DNA from 2 places in the Marinilactibacillus sp. GCM10026970 genome. Region 1 is predicted to be linked to the other one. Evidence: riboswitches for the same ligand, from Rfam matches in the RefSeq annotation. Region 1 holds a riboswitch; the other holds the start of a gene.
What was found. Region 1 has a riboswitch for lysine ahead of ACFP65_RS02065 (Na+/H+ antiporter NhaC family protein). Riboswitches for the same ligand answer to the same signal wherever they lie in the genome.

Region 1 (7,433 bases):
TTTCGGCCACGCTAACATTATATTGATTGGACAACTTTTTAAGGATACTTTTGACTACACTCCTCTTATCTTTTAAGGAATAAGAATCAAATATTAAGATTGTTAACTCCAAACCCATGAATACCAATGGCCAGTCACCTCAATTCTATATCTTATTCTATTTTATATCAGTAAGTCTCTATATCATTTATCATACCATATTTTCAAAAAACCGTAAAAATTAGATGAACTCAACAATTAATTATCCTATTCAGTCATTAATCATTCAAAACTGTGATATCACTTGATATTACGACCAAGTTTCGCTATGTTTTTTATTATGGACTAATGAATATGGTTTAACGGAGGAAATCATGAAGCAAAGACGTATGTTCGACTGGACTAAAATTGCTTATGTTGCAAAAGGTATACTTGTAGGCGTAATTGTCGGTATTGTTGTCAGTTTGTTCAGATACACTGTTGAGTTTATGCTTGACCATATTATTGAATTTTATGATTACTTAAGAGTCCATCCTCGCTGGATCATCGGATGGATTTTCGCGTCACTTACTGCTGCTTTTATTATCGCCATCCTTGTTCGAGACGAACCAAATATTAAAGGATCTGGTATCCAGGATATTGAGGGTCAATTACAAGGGGTGTTGAAATTGAACTGGTTCTCGATCCTCTGGCGAAAATTTATTGGTGGTTCTCTGGCAATCGGTTCTGGTCTGGCATTGGGTCGTGAAGGTCCGTCTATCCAATTAGGTGGTGCTGTAGGTCAAGGTGTTCATGCACTCTTGAAAGGTAATCGCTCGCAGAAAAATATTTTGATATCAGCTGGAGCAAGTGCTGGTCTTTCTGCTGCATTCAATGCACCTATTTCTGGCATTACTTTTATACTGGAAGAAGTCCATCATAAATTTTCCGGTATACTTTTACTTTCCGCATTCTCTTCTTCTATTGCAGCGAACTTTGTTGCCTATAGAATATTTGGAATTGAGCCGGCACTCCATTTAGGCGAACTGATTTTATTCCCTTTAGAACATTACCTGCATCTAATTGTACTAGGAGTCTTTCTTGCGATTGTCGGAAGATTCTACCAAGAAGTATTACTCTTTATGCCTTCTCTTTACAAAAGGCTTCCTATACCCGCATACCTATATGGATTTCTACCTTTTCTAATCGTCATTCCTATTGGCTTATATTTCCCTCAGATGCTTGGAGGTGGAACGAGTATTATCGCTATGATCAATTCTGCTCGTTTTCCTACTCTATTCTTTATAAGCATCTTTGTTTTTAGATTTATTTTTTCTCATATCTCTTATGGTTCTGGCCTCCCGGGAGGGATTTTTATTCCTGTATTATGTCTTGGTGCGATTTTGGGTGGGATTTATGGTAATACGGCTCTTTTCATTACAGGTATTGAAGATGCCTTTATCCGCAGTTTTATTGTCTATGCAATGGGCGGATTCTTAACGGCTGTTACGAAAGCTCCTTTAACTTCAGTTATGCTCATCACCGAAATGACTGGAACCGAAGCTCAATTGATGCCACTAGCTGTTGTCTGCCTAAGCGCGTATATTTTTGCAGATTTTATTGGCTCAGAATCTATCTATGAAAAATTGCTGGAACGAAAAGTTCATCGAATTCCGACCGTTTTCAATGGCGAACTTGCTTCTGTAGAGTGTAGTGTCGAACCTGATAGCCCTTTAGACGGAATCACCTTAAGGAATATCTCATTACCTTTTGGTTCTCAACTGGTTAAAGTCAAGAGACATAACAATGAGTTTATACCTCGTCAGGACACAACAATCTGGGCTGGTGACGAACTACTCGTTCATTGTGATAGTGGATTTATATCAGAAGTTAAAAAATATTTAGATGAACATTCTTGATAAGAAGGGTTTCATGCGCCTAGACGGCCATGAAACTTTTTTATTTGTTTATCTTTTCTTTGAACTTTAACCAGTAAAATATGCTAGAATGTATTAGGATATTTGAACACTGTATTTAAACAAAAAAGGAGATTTTTATGCAATACATATGGATGATAATTAAAGGTATGATTATTGGAATCACAAATGTGATACCAGGTGTTTCGGGTGGGACAATGGCTGTTTCTTTTGGGATATATGATGATGTTATACATGCAGTAACACATTTGAAAAGTGAATTCAAAAAAAGTGCGCGCATCATTGGGCCACTAATTATTGGGGCTATTCTTGGAATTGCTGGTTTTTCTTATTTTATTGAGATGTTACTCGTGAGATATACGCTTGCTACAGCAGTCGCTTTTATTGGGCTGATTTTAGGTGGCTTACCCATTCTATGGAGATCTTTCCAGAAAAGTATGGTTCAGGAAAAACAATCAATGAATCTGTTGCATCTACTTTTCTTTTTAATCTTTTTCGGAATCGTCGGATGGATGGCCTTTGCTGAAACTGGTGGCGCAACTGGACAAACGGTTTCGCTGACTTTCGGTCATTTACTAGCGCTCTTCTTTGTAGGAGTTGTTTCAGCAGCTGCAATGGTTATTCCTGGTGTGAGTGGTTCTTTACTGATGTTGATTCTTGGTTACTATTATGCTGTAATTTACACGATCAATCAGTTTACCGGAGCTCTTTCTTCATTTGATATGAGCACGTTGCTACCATTTGGGACTCTTTTAGGTGCTTATGCATTAGGTATGTTGATTGGTATTATTTTGATTAGTAAAGCGATTGATTACTTTTTCAAAACGAAGCCAACATATACGTATGCGAGTATTTTAGGATTAGTCGTTGCTTCTCCGATTGCAATTCTGACAAATACAAGCGCGATTCCAGATTTACAATCTGGTAGATCTATCTGGTATTATCTTTTGACTGTTGCTTTAGGAATCGGATGTTTCTTACTGACATTCGCTCTAGGCAATACAGAAGATACTTCAGAAATGTAAAAAAGACACTTGCTAGGCTCCGAGGTGAATCTTATGGATTCTCGGTTCCCTGCAAGTGTTTTTTTATAAAATAGCTTGTACTCTACCAACTTGATCTTGTTCTTCCAGCATCACTTTAATTCCGTGAGGATGCTGCGGACTATTCGTCAATATTCTTTTGACGTGACCTCTCGTCAGCTTTCCTGATCTTTGGTCTTTTTTTAAAACAATATCGACTAATGCGCCGATTTTAATTGTATCTCTTTTCTTTCCATCCATTTAATCCATTCCATTCTTATTTAAAATTGTTGAGTCCATTACAGCTTGGTCCGTAAAATCAGCTGACTTTTGCGGCTTTGATGAACGTTCTTCTTCATCTTCTTGTACTTCTAAAAATTCAATCAATTGATTCATCTGCTGTATTTCTTCTCTTTGCGTTTCTATTATACCATCTGCAAGCTCTCGAACTCTAGGGTCAGTTATTTGTGCACGTTCACTTGTTAAGATAGCAATCGAATGATGCGGAATCATAGCTTTCATCCATGAAGTGTCATCCACAGTCTGCTGGCTTCTCACAAGCCATAGTGAAGCACCAAATAAACAAACCGAAGCCGCTAGAATGACTTTATTCAGTTTCTTGTTTTTGTACATCTTCCACATAAATAGTATCATAATAAAAGCCATAGCGGATCCCATCATGATAGCCATAAAAAGCCTGGTTTGACTGAATCTTACATGATTAAATTCAAATACGTTTAAAAACATCATGGCATACATAACGACTGTAGATGTCAGAATCATCAGTCCAAATTTTAAATACTGTCTCATAGTTATGCTCCTTATTTTATCCTTCTAAATTCTTTTTGTATAACTGTTCTGTTTTTTCGTCAAAAGCAACGAGGGTTACTTCAATCCTTATAGGAAATTGTTCTAGTTTTCGCTTGATTGTTTTGACAGCTATTTCCGCAGCTTCTTCTGCTGGATACCCGTATATCCCTGTACTAATCGCAGGAAAAGCAATGGATTGAATTCCTTGATTTTTTGCGATTTCAAGAGCATTCTCGTAGCATGCTGCTAGTTGCCTTTGTACTTCACTGGAGCCCTTTTTATAGACCAGACCGACTGTATGAATCACATATTTTGACGGAAGGTTGAATCCTTTTGTCCATTTGGCCTCACCTGTTTTAGCTCCATCTAGTTTTTTACAAGCTTCCAACAGTTCTGGTCCTGCTGCTCTGTGAATCGCACCATCCACTCCTCCTCCACCTAAAAGTGAAGAGTTTGCTGCATTGACAATGGCGTCGACATTCAGTGTTGTAATATCTCCACGCCATACTTGAATTGTTCCATTCATGACTTATCCTCCTCTTATGAAATCTCTTCATTAATCCTAATAGCAATAATATCCTGACGCAAACAAAAAAGCTTAGCCATGGAAGACTAAGCTTTCAGGTAATCAATTTAATACATTAGCTTTGCTCTGTTGTATCCACTTTCCTACCAAGAATGAACACCATTGCAATTGTTGCGGCAAAAGTAATAGGTAGTATGATCCAAATGTTCAGTCCCATTGCGGATGGAAGGTATCCAAATACGATTGAAATGGTTCCAACAGCTAGTGCATAAGGTAATTGTGTCTTCACGTGATCAATCAAATTAGATCCTGCACCCATAGAAGACAGAATTGTTGTATCAGAGATTGGTGAACTATGATCTCCAAATATCGCTCCCGTTAATACAGCACCTGCAGACATAATGACGAAGTCTGGATTTCCAGGTTGTAAGGCCGTTGCTAGTGGTATAGCAAGTGGCATCAGGATACCCATTGTTCCATAAGAAGTTCCTGTTGAGAAGGATATGATTGCACCTAAAATGAAGATCACTGAAGACAGTAAAACGGGCGGTAGCGTATCGCCTAGTAAAGAAACAAGGTAATCAGCTGTTCCCAATTCGTTCATAACACTTGATAATGACCAAGCAAGTAACAAAACAACGCCCGTGATCATCAATGTCTTCATCCCGTTAACCCAGATTTCAATCCCTTTACTGAAATTGAACAAATCTTGTGTGACACCCATAACTAAAGCGATAATACTTGAAATCAAGGCTGCCTGAAACAGTACAATGGACGCATCAGAAGCTCCGAATGTTTCTCTGATTGTTTCAAAAGATAATGGAGCGTTTGTAATGGTTTGCGCTAGCATACTATTATCTCCACTAAGAATTTCTGAACGACCATTCATGTAGAACCCTAGAAAACTAAAAACAATCAGACTTCCAATTGGAATCAATGCATTCCAGATTGAAGCTTTTTCTTTATTTAAAACTTCTTGTTCTTCGTCTCCTGTTTCGACTTCAGAGGTTTCATCCACCAACAGTCCAGTGTCTCTGGCTCTTTCTTGCGCTTTTTTCATCGGACCAAATTCTCTAAGCGTTAAAGAGGTCACCACTACGAAAAGGAGCATTAAAATATTGTAGAAACGGTAAGGAATCGTTTGAAGAAACACACCGTATGCATTTACTTCTTGTCCAATAGACTGATAGGCATCATTGATCAAACCAACTTCATACCCTATCCAAGTAGAAACCAGTGCAATACCAGCTATCGGTGCAGCAGTAGCATCAATGACGAAAGCAAGTCTTTCTCTTGAAATGTTCATTTTATCAGATACTGGTCTCATGATCGGTCCAACAATCAGCGCATTCGCGTAATCATCAAAGAAAATCAAAATTCCTAATGCCCATGTGATGATCTGCGCACTAATTGGACCTTTGGCTTTCTTTGCCAGACTCTCTGCTACCGCCTGTGCACCACCCATACTCGTAATCAAGGCGATTAGTCCACCGATCGTCATAACTTGTAGGATAATCCCAGCATTCCAAGGATCTGCTAGTGAATTCAAAATATAATCCACAATATCCATAAAGCCGTTAAAAATCGCCATTAAAATATTGGTATCATTATAGAATTGCATGATAATTGTTCCAGAAAAGATTCCAACGAATAATGACAGAACAACATTCTTAGTTACAAACGCAAGAATGATTGCAATAATTGGCGGAATCAACGTCATCCAGCCGATAGAATTGGCTAAACTTGATTGTACTTCTTCTGCATGTACCGTTTGAGGTAAAAACAAAAAGAAGGTTGTGAGTATCAAACTCCATGTTAATTTCTTTTTCATTTGTTTTCATTCTCCATTTTCACTTATTTTGTTGAAAAGGACTGCATAGAGGTACAGATCATTCTTGTTTTTATATAAAAAAATAGCACTCAAGGCACAATCACCCTAAATGCTTTACAATTCGCAATTAGCCTGATAGTGCTCCACGAAAACATCGTGACAGTGATCCGCTTTTTAAGCGGAACTCCAGCAAAAAGAGATTGACTATCTCTATCCACTTCGGCAAAGAACCCTTTCTGATTCGATCAATGGGAGTCACCCTACTGAATCATACTGATTTTCTTCGCGCCTCTATCTGTATTTAATTTCAACGTTTATTAGTGTACAAGGAATCTGGTTAGATTGCAAGGTCCTTTTTTTATGTCTACTCCACTATCAAAAAAGCGTACAAATCGTATGAGTGTTCTTAATCCTTTATTTGATACTTGGGCTCTATAAAAAAGCTATGAAGCGCCTCTAATTAGACGTTCCATAGCTCCACTTTTTAATAAGATTTGACCATACCGCCATCGATTAGAATGTTTTGACCAGTTAGATAGGTATTTGCACCAGAAACTAAAAATACAGCTGCCTTAGCAAATTCTTCTGGTTGTCCATAACGTCCTAATGGGATCGACTGCTCGATTTGATCCGTCACTTCTTGTTGTTTTTTCCCTTGCTTTTCTGCTTTTGCAGCATCTAGCTGAACAAGTCTTTCTGTTTCTATACGTCCCGCACCGATCGTGTTGACCAAAATATGATGAGGTGCTAATTCCTGAGACAAACTTTTAGATAATCCTGAAATACCCATTCTAAATACGTTCGATAACGTTAACCCATCGATTGGCTGTTTAATGGATGAGGAAGCATTGTTCAGAATATGGCCACCTGTTTCTTTCAGATCTGGTAGAACTGCTCTGATGGTTCGGATAAAACTGAACAGTGTGAGGTCGAATGCTTTTTGCCATTCTGCGTCATCGAAGTCTTCGAATGTTCCACTTGGTGGGCCACCGGCATTATTGACAAGGATAGAAATTGGTCCAAATGTATTACGTGTAGCCTCGACTAGATTCTTGATACTTTCTGCATCCGTAATGTCCGCTACTGTATATTCTACTTTACCTGTGGCCGTTTTGAGAATCTCTTTTTTCGCTTCTTCTAGTTTATCCATACTTCTACTTGTCAGCATGACGTTAGCCCCTTCTTTGGCTAATTCTGTCGCGATTGCTTTTCCAAGTCCTGTACTAGAAGCCAGAACAAGTGCTGTCTTCCCGGTAAGCTTCATATCCATCTATCTAATCTCCTCCATTACTGATTTCATTTACTTCCTTCAGTATAGACGAAAGATTATTTCTGGTAAACTACCATTG
Region 2 (7,433 bases), on a different contig from region 1:
TGTGGATGATGAAAACTGTAGAAATCAACAAGCTTCTAAAAATAAATTGACCTGTTGATACTGCCTCATAGCCTGATACTGAATAAATGACTCTTGGGTACTGCATCGATCCTGCATCGAACGGAATGAGCGAACCTATATAGGCTAAACCGAATAAACCGGTTAATACTATTATCGTGGTAACTAGATAAACCACTAGCTTTCCAAGCAGTCGTTGACTTGCATTGATAGGATAGGCTTGAATGATGGTGTGATGTGCATCATCTTTTGTCAGAATATCACTTGTCAATAAAAGTAAAAAGATAAAAAACACACTACTGAATGCCGTGATGCTTAGGACTAAATATGTCGAGCTACTTTGTGCATCTCTTTCGATTGTTTGGTTCTGATCTTTTAGTGCTTGATAATAGACGGACTCTCTCAAAGATTGCTCTAGTGGGACAAAGAAATTCTGATTAAACGATTCATATCCTTTTTCGTGTGCTTGAATTCTTGATTGTGCTAGCTCCAGCCCAATAGAGGTATATTCATTCAAGTCATCGTAAAAGGTCAAAGCAACCTCCTGACTCCCAATCAGTTGTGACTCTTTCAAAACATCCTCATAAACAGGATATTTACCGGGATTTTCTTCTACAATATGTACGGGAAAACTAGAAATAGCATTTCTAACGGTATGTAGTTCATTTTGTGTCTTATTATAAATGTCATTCACCTGTTGGTACGGTATGTAAAACAGTAAACCGATTAAGAAAATCGCTATGCCCAAAAACAAAAAGCCATTCTTTCGGTCTCTTACGAACAATTCGACTTCAAACCTCAAGTATTCTCTCATTGAACCCCACCTTTATTCTAGTACTAATACACTCATCTCATTATATTAAAAATTGATTTTAATTAAAACCGTTTTTTAATATTATTTTAATTAAAAAAGCAATACTCCTTATTTCAGGAATACTGCTTTAATCATTACATTATTTCAAACATTTATTCATAAAGTCCAGTATAATTTGAATGACTTCACTAGTATAAAAAGTCGGTCCACCATGGTCCGCACCATCCACACAATAAAAGTCCGCTTGAATGTTTTTCTGCTTGCAGAAGTCATAGAGTTCTACACTTTGCTCGAACGGGACAAGGGTATCTTTATTTCCATGAATAATCAATAAAGGCGCTAGAATATTTGAATCCTTCAAGTAATAAGGTACTGAAGCTCTTTTTGCGTCCTCTGGGTACTCATCTGGCGCTTTTCCTCCAATTAATAAACCATCAGGACTAGTTGGCTGAGTATGATCTGTTGCTGAAGTCTGCTTTGTAATCGTAACAAAGTCATAAACGCCATAAAGATCAATACAGGCTTTCAGGTCTGGTAAGTCAGTATTGGCTGCATCCAATTGCTGACTGTTCCAAGTAGCCCAAGCCATCAGCGCAGTATGGCCCCCGCTTGAGTCTCCACTTATAATGAATTTGTCTGGATCCAAGTCCATTTCTTTTGCATGACTATCAAGATAACGGATGGCCATTTTAATGTCCTCTACTTGACTAGGAAAAACAGCATCTGGAAGTGGCACATATTCAACAATCGCTAATGCATACCCTGCTAGTATGAGCGATTTAAAGTCCAGAATTTTCCCATTTAAATCTTGTTCGAACCAAGCTGATCCTTGCACGTGTATTAAAAGCGGGAAAGGTTTCTGGATATTTATAGCGTCCGGATAAACCATCCTGATTCGGAGATTGCGATCCTTCTTGCGTTGATAAATTCTATCTTCTTTTATGATTGATCCACGCACGTTTCTTATATCGGCCTGTATTGTTTTCATACCTTCAGAATGGGCCTTTGATTTTGGCATAGTGTGTGTATTGTATTTCAAATTAGCTACCATCTCTTCACTCCTTAAAATTATTGTACACTCAATGGTACGCGTTGATCTGGAACTGGAAAAGCTGCATCCAGTCTTAACATGTCTTCTTCAGATAAAACGATATCCAGTACATCTGCGTTCAACTGGACATGTTTCTCACTACTGGCTTTTGGAATCGCAATAATGTTGTCTTGTTGCATCACAAAAGCCAGCAAGAGCTGAATGATCGAAATATTATGCGCTTCAGCGATTTCTTTTACGGTTTGGTTACTATACACAAGGTCTTTCAGATCAGGTTCCTGACCAATCACCGGACAGTAAGCCATGATTGGAATGCCTTTTTCTTTAAGATAGTTCGTTAGAACAACTTCTATGCCTCTAGACGCTAAGTGGTAAAGTACTTGGTTGGTTTGGCAGTTCTCGCCGCCTTTTAGAGCGAGTAATTCTTGCATATCTTCCAAATCGAAGTTGGAAACGCCCCAATGTTTGATTTTGCCTTGACGCTTCAGTTCTTCAAAACAATCAATCGTTTCTTGAAGCGGTACACGCCCTCGCCAGTGTAAAAGATACAAATCCAGTGAGTCCACACCTAAACGGTTTAGCGTTTGTTCACATGCTTCAAACATATCAGGATTTCCGGCATTTTGTGGATATACTTTTGACACTAGAAATAATTCTTCTCTATTGTAGGGCGCTATCGCTTCTCCTACTAACTCCTCTGAGTCACCGTCCCCATACATTTCAGCTGTATCGATCAAGGTCAGGCCTCTGTCAATACCAGCACATAGGGCTTCGATTTCTTGTTGACGCTTGGAAGGATCTTCTCCTAATCTCCAAGTTCCTTGTCCTAAATTCAATACATTTTGTCCACTAGGTAATTGAATCTTCTGCTTCATTTCTATAGAACCTCCTTTAGTCGTTTCCAATTTAGTATAACAATGATCTAGTAAAAATTTAATCAATAGCTATTCACTTTTCCTTAAGTCGAAGAAGGATTTAAACTTCTAAAAGAAATTTGTTTACATTCTTTTGCATTTTTGATAAGGTTATATGCAAATAACACATTAAAACTGAATGACTGGATGAGGCGCAGAGATCAAAAGTAGTTATCAACCATAGAACCTGTAAGTTCTTGATAATGAAAGGGAAATCTGCCGAAATGGTTGATCTTTACAGTAAGATTAACTGTTGGGCTGCATATGAAGAATATGCAGACTGCCGTATGAATATAAGTAGACACCTAATAATTGAATAGGTAATCTACTTTACGGAGTGCTTCCGCTTGTATATAGATTCTTTAGGACAAGTCGGTACTTCGACTTGTCCTTTTTGTATACTCTTGTTACTTTCAAAGGCAGTCTCACTAAGTTTGGAAAGGATAGCCATGAAAAGAAGCGTATTAAAATTTGGTGGATCAAGTGTTTCTGATCTACCGAAAATCAAAGAAATCGCCCTACATCTTAAAGAACGAACCGACCAAGGAGAGCAACTGGTTGTCGTTGTATCCGCTATGGGCAAAACAACCGATGACTTGCTACGCAACGTTGGGCAAATTACATCGAAACCAAATGATCAAGATCTCGCTATGCTCCTAACAACCGGTGAACAACAAACCATTTCTTATCTTTCGATCACTCTGAATGATTTGGACGTTAAAGCTAAACCACTAACAGGTTACCAAGCGGGCATCGAAACCATTGGGCATCATCTAAAAAGTAAGATTTCTTCAATCAAAACGGATTTGTTCGACCAATTATTTGAAACCAATAGGGTCGTTATAGTTGCTGGCTTTCAAGGCTTTAATAAAGAAGGCGAACTTACAACATTAGGACGAGGAGGTTCAGACACAACAGCCGTTGCATTGGCTGCGGCTTTGGAAACAACTTGTGAAATCTATACAGATGTTACAGGTGTCTATAGTACCGATCCTAGAATTTTCCCGAATGCAAAACGTTGGGATAAGATTTCCTATGAAGAGATGATGGAAATGTCTGCACTTGGTGCAGGTGTACTAGAAACGAGAAGCGTAGAACTGGCGAACAATAACGGGATAAAGCTTTATCTTGCTAAAACACTCTCTAAAGAGAAAGGAACCTGGATCGTGCCGAATGAACAAATACTTGAACACAAAGCCGTCACTGGCGTTGCGTTGGATAAGAATATGGCTCATGTAACCTTAACGGACCCCTCTAACGGTGCTCAGTTATTGAATGATATTTTTGTTGAACTAGAAAAAGAAGAAATCAATATCGATATGATTTCTCAAATTAGAAATCAAGACGGTATGCAGTTATCCTTCACTGCTAAAGATTCCGATGAACGTCAGCTCGTGCAAGTTTTTGATCAGTTGAAAGGTCATTATCATGATTTGACAGTCAGCATCGTTGATCATTATGCCAAAATCTCTGTTATTGGTGCAGGAATGAGAGATATGTCTGGTGTTGCCTCTCAAATTTTTAGAACATTGATTGAGTCTGACATCACCTACTACCAGGTGACTACTTCTGAAATTAGTGTTTCTTGTGTAATTGATGAAACCAACGGTGAAAAAGCCACAAAATTGCTTTGCGAGAAATTTGATCTATAATTTATTTCCATTAGAAAGGAAGTCCTTATGTATAAAATTGCCGTAGTCGGTGCTACAGGATTAGTTGGTAGCACGATGCTTCGCTTGCTAGAAGAAAAAAACATTCCTATTGAACAGTTAACCTTATTCTCTTCTGCTCGCTCAGCGGGAACTAAAGTAGGCTTCAAAGACAAAGAATTGGTCGTTGAAGAACTGACCGAAGACAAAACAATGGGTCCTTTTGATTATGTTTTAATGTCAGCGGGTGGAGAAACGAGTTTAACCTTCTCTCCTCTTTTTGAACAACATGGTGCCGTTGTGATTGATAATTCAAGTGCTTGGAGAATGGATCCAGAAATTTCTTTAGTGGTTCCTGAAGTAAACCCTCCTGTACTGGATAGAAAGATTATCGCCAATCCAAATTGTTCAACCATACAGTCTGTAGGTCCATTGAAAATCTTACTAGATGCCTTCGGTATTGAACGGGTTGCTTATACGACTTATCAATCTGTGTCCGGATCTGGTTGGAAAGGCATCGAAGACTTGAGGCGCGGTGAACAAGGGAAAGAACCATTGAATTACCCGCATCCAATTTATAATAACGTCTTACCACATATTGATGTTTTCCAAGAAGACGGCTACACAAAAGAAGAAGTCAAGATGATTGAAGAAACGAGAAAAATCTTGAGTCTTCCTGCCCTTCCTGTAACGGCCACTTGTGTACGTGTACCCGTTACGAGTGCACACTCGGTCGCCATCAATGTTACACTGACAAAAGAAACAACGGTTCAAGACATCCAGCAGTTGTTTGAAGAAAGTCCCTACGTTACGTTAGTGGATGATCCAAGCAACAACCGTTATCCGATGCCTGTCAATGCGGGTGGTGAAGAAGGCATTTTTGTTGGACGGATTCGAAAAGACGACAGCCTTGAAAACACCTATCATGTCTGGACAGTCAGCGATAATATTTTAAAAGGTGCTGCACTAAATGCCGTGCAGATTTTACAACAATTAACGAACTGAGAGGAGAAACACATTATGTCTCACCTATTTACAGGAATTGGCGCTGCCGTTACTACACCCTTTACGGAAAATGCCGTTGATTATGAACAGTTCCGAAAACATTTAACGTTTTTGAAAGATAATCAGATTCAGAGTCTGATTGTAAATGGTACTACAGGTGAAGGATCCACGCTTTCAACCGAAGAAAAATTGAACTTGCTGAACGTTGCGCTTGAGGTTTCTGATGGACAGATCCCGGTTATCGCCGGAACTGGCTCAAATAATACGAAAGCAAGTATCGATGCATCTAAAAAAGCAGAAGAACTCGGTGTCGACGGATTACTCGTCATAACTCCTTACTACAATAAAACAAGCCAAAGAGGATTAGTGGCACATTTCACGGCTATTGCGGATGCGGTTAATATTCCAATCATCTTGTATGATGTCCCAGCGCGTACCGGTATGACGATTCAACCTGAAACTTTGCAAGTACTTGCGGAACATCCAAATATCGTTGGTCTTAAAGATGCAACAGGAGACTTGACGCACTTGAGTCGCTTGCAAGCTGTTGTGAATGACTCGTTTGCTTTTTACGGCGGAAACGATGATCTTGCGCTTCCTTTCTTTGCTCAAGGTGGACATGGCTTGATCTCTGTCGCTGCCAACGTATTGCCTAGTGAGTATCAAATGATGTTTGAAACGGTTAAGACTGATATCGCTAAAGCGAATTTAATTTATAGAGAACTACATCCAGTCGTTGAAGTGTTGGGTATTGATGTCAATCCAATTCCCATCAAAGTCTTAACAAGTTTTCTAGGATTCGGTCAATACGAGGTTAGACTCCCGCTTGTCCCACTTGAAGAAATGGATCAGGCTTCTATTATCGAAGTTTTCCGTCATTTAAAAGGAGAAAGTATATAGATGGATATATTATTAGTTGGATACGGCGCAATGAATCAGCGTGTCGCAGCACTCGCAGAAGAACAAGGACACACGATTGCTGGTGTAGTTACACCTGATGAAAAAGCGAATCAATATTCAGTGTTTTCAACCTTCGATGACACTTTGCCTAAAGTCGATGTCGTCATTGATTTTTCTCATCCAGTGCTCACAACCGCTTTATTGGAATCATCTATCACTGCACCTCTTGTCATAGCAACAACCGGCGAAAAAGATCGTCTGACTGAATTGATGCAAAAAAAAGCACAAACACAACCGGTCTTCTTTAGTGCCAATATGAGTTATGGTGTGCATATCCTGACTGAAATCATTAAATATGCTAGCCCACTACTTGAACAATTCGATATTGAGATGATCGAGAAGCATCATAATCAAAAAGTGGATGCTCCAAGCGGTACCTTGGTTAAGCTGTATGATGCAATCGTTGAGAGCGCCAAACCCGCTGCACAGCCAGTCTACGATCGTCATGAGAAATCTGAGAAACGAGATCCAAAAGAAATCGGTATCTCTTCTATTCGCGGCGGAACCATTGTTGGCGAACATGAAGTCATCTATGCAGGTCATGATGAAGTGATTTCTATCAAGCACTCCGCTCAATCAAAAGACATTTTCGCAAGTGGCGCTTTAACAGTTGCTACTGCTTTACAACATAAATCAAATGGTTACTACACGTACCATAACTTAGGAGAATAAATTTATGAAGGAATTTTCAGCTCAAGAAATTATCCAGTACATTAGTGAGTCGACAAAAACGACTCCTGTAAAAATTTACGTAAACACCTCTTTATCTAAATCGGATTTCCCAGATACGTTTAGAGTGTTTGGAAATAAAGATAGTTATACCATTTTCACTGATCTTAAAGACTGGAAAAACTTTTTTGTGGATAACAAAGAAGCTTTAATTGATCATGTACTGGAACAAGACAGAAGAAATTCAGCCATTCCGCTTTTAGATGCTTCTGAAGTGAATGCACGTATTGAACCGGGTTCGTTTATCCGAGAACACGCTGTGATTGGAGACAATGCCGTTATTATGATGGGTG

Region 2: linked by a shared signal. The riboswitch ahead of ACFP65_RS05815 (aspartate kinase) and the one ahead of ACFP65_RS02065 (Na+/H+ antiporter NhaC family protein) in region 1 are both predicted to bind lysine.

What each region holds. Positions count from the first base shown of each region.
Region 1 is NZ_JBHSUL010000005.1:15,414-22,846, forward strand. Features, by position in the region: gene ACFP65_RS02035 (DUF503 domain-containing protein) at 1-118, opposite strand, end outside; gene ACFP65_RS02040 (ClC family H(+)/Cl(-) exchange transporter) at 354-1,877, shown strand; gene ACFP65_RS02045 (DUF368 domain-containing protein) at 2,015-2,920, shown strand; gene ACFP65_RS02050 (YwbE family protein) at 2,984-3,178, opposite strand; gene ACFP65_RS02055 (DUF305 domain-containing protein) at 3,179-3,727, opposite strand; gene ACFP65_RS02060 (O-acetyl-ADP-ribose deacetylase) at 3,744-4,253, opposite strand; gene ACFP65_RS02065 (Na+/H+ antiporter NhaC family protein) at 4,369-6,084, opposite strand; lysine riboswitch at 6,213-6,386, opposite strand; gene ACFP65_RS02070 (SDR family oxidoreductase) at 6,569-7,354, opposite strand; gene gcvPB (aminomethyl-transferring glycine dehydrogenase subunit GcvPB) at 7,411-7,433, opposite strand, start outside.
Region 2 is NZ_JBHSUL010000017.1:49,235-56,667, forward strand. Features, by position in the region: gene ACFP65_RS05800 (hypothetical protein) at 1-832, opposite strand, end outside; gene ACFP65_RS05805 (alpha/beta hydrolase fold domain-containing protein) at 972-1,883, opposite strand; gene ACFP65_RS05810 (aldo/keto reductase) at 1,901-2,758, opposite strand; lysine riboswitch at 2,937-3,148, shown strand; gene ACFP65_RS05815 (aspartate kinase) at 3,247-4,449, shown strand; gene ACFP65_RS05820 (aspartate-semialdehyde dehydrogenase) at 4,477-5,451, shown strand; gene dapA (4-hydroxy-tetrahydrodipicolinate synthase) at 5,467-6,351, shown strand; gene dapB (4-hydroxy-tetrahydrodipicolinate reductase) at 6,352-7,083, shown strand; gene dapD (2,3,4,5-tetrahydropyridine-2,6-dicarboxylate N-acetyltransferase) at 7,088-7,433, shown strand, end outside.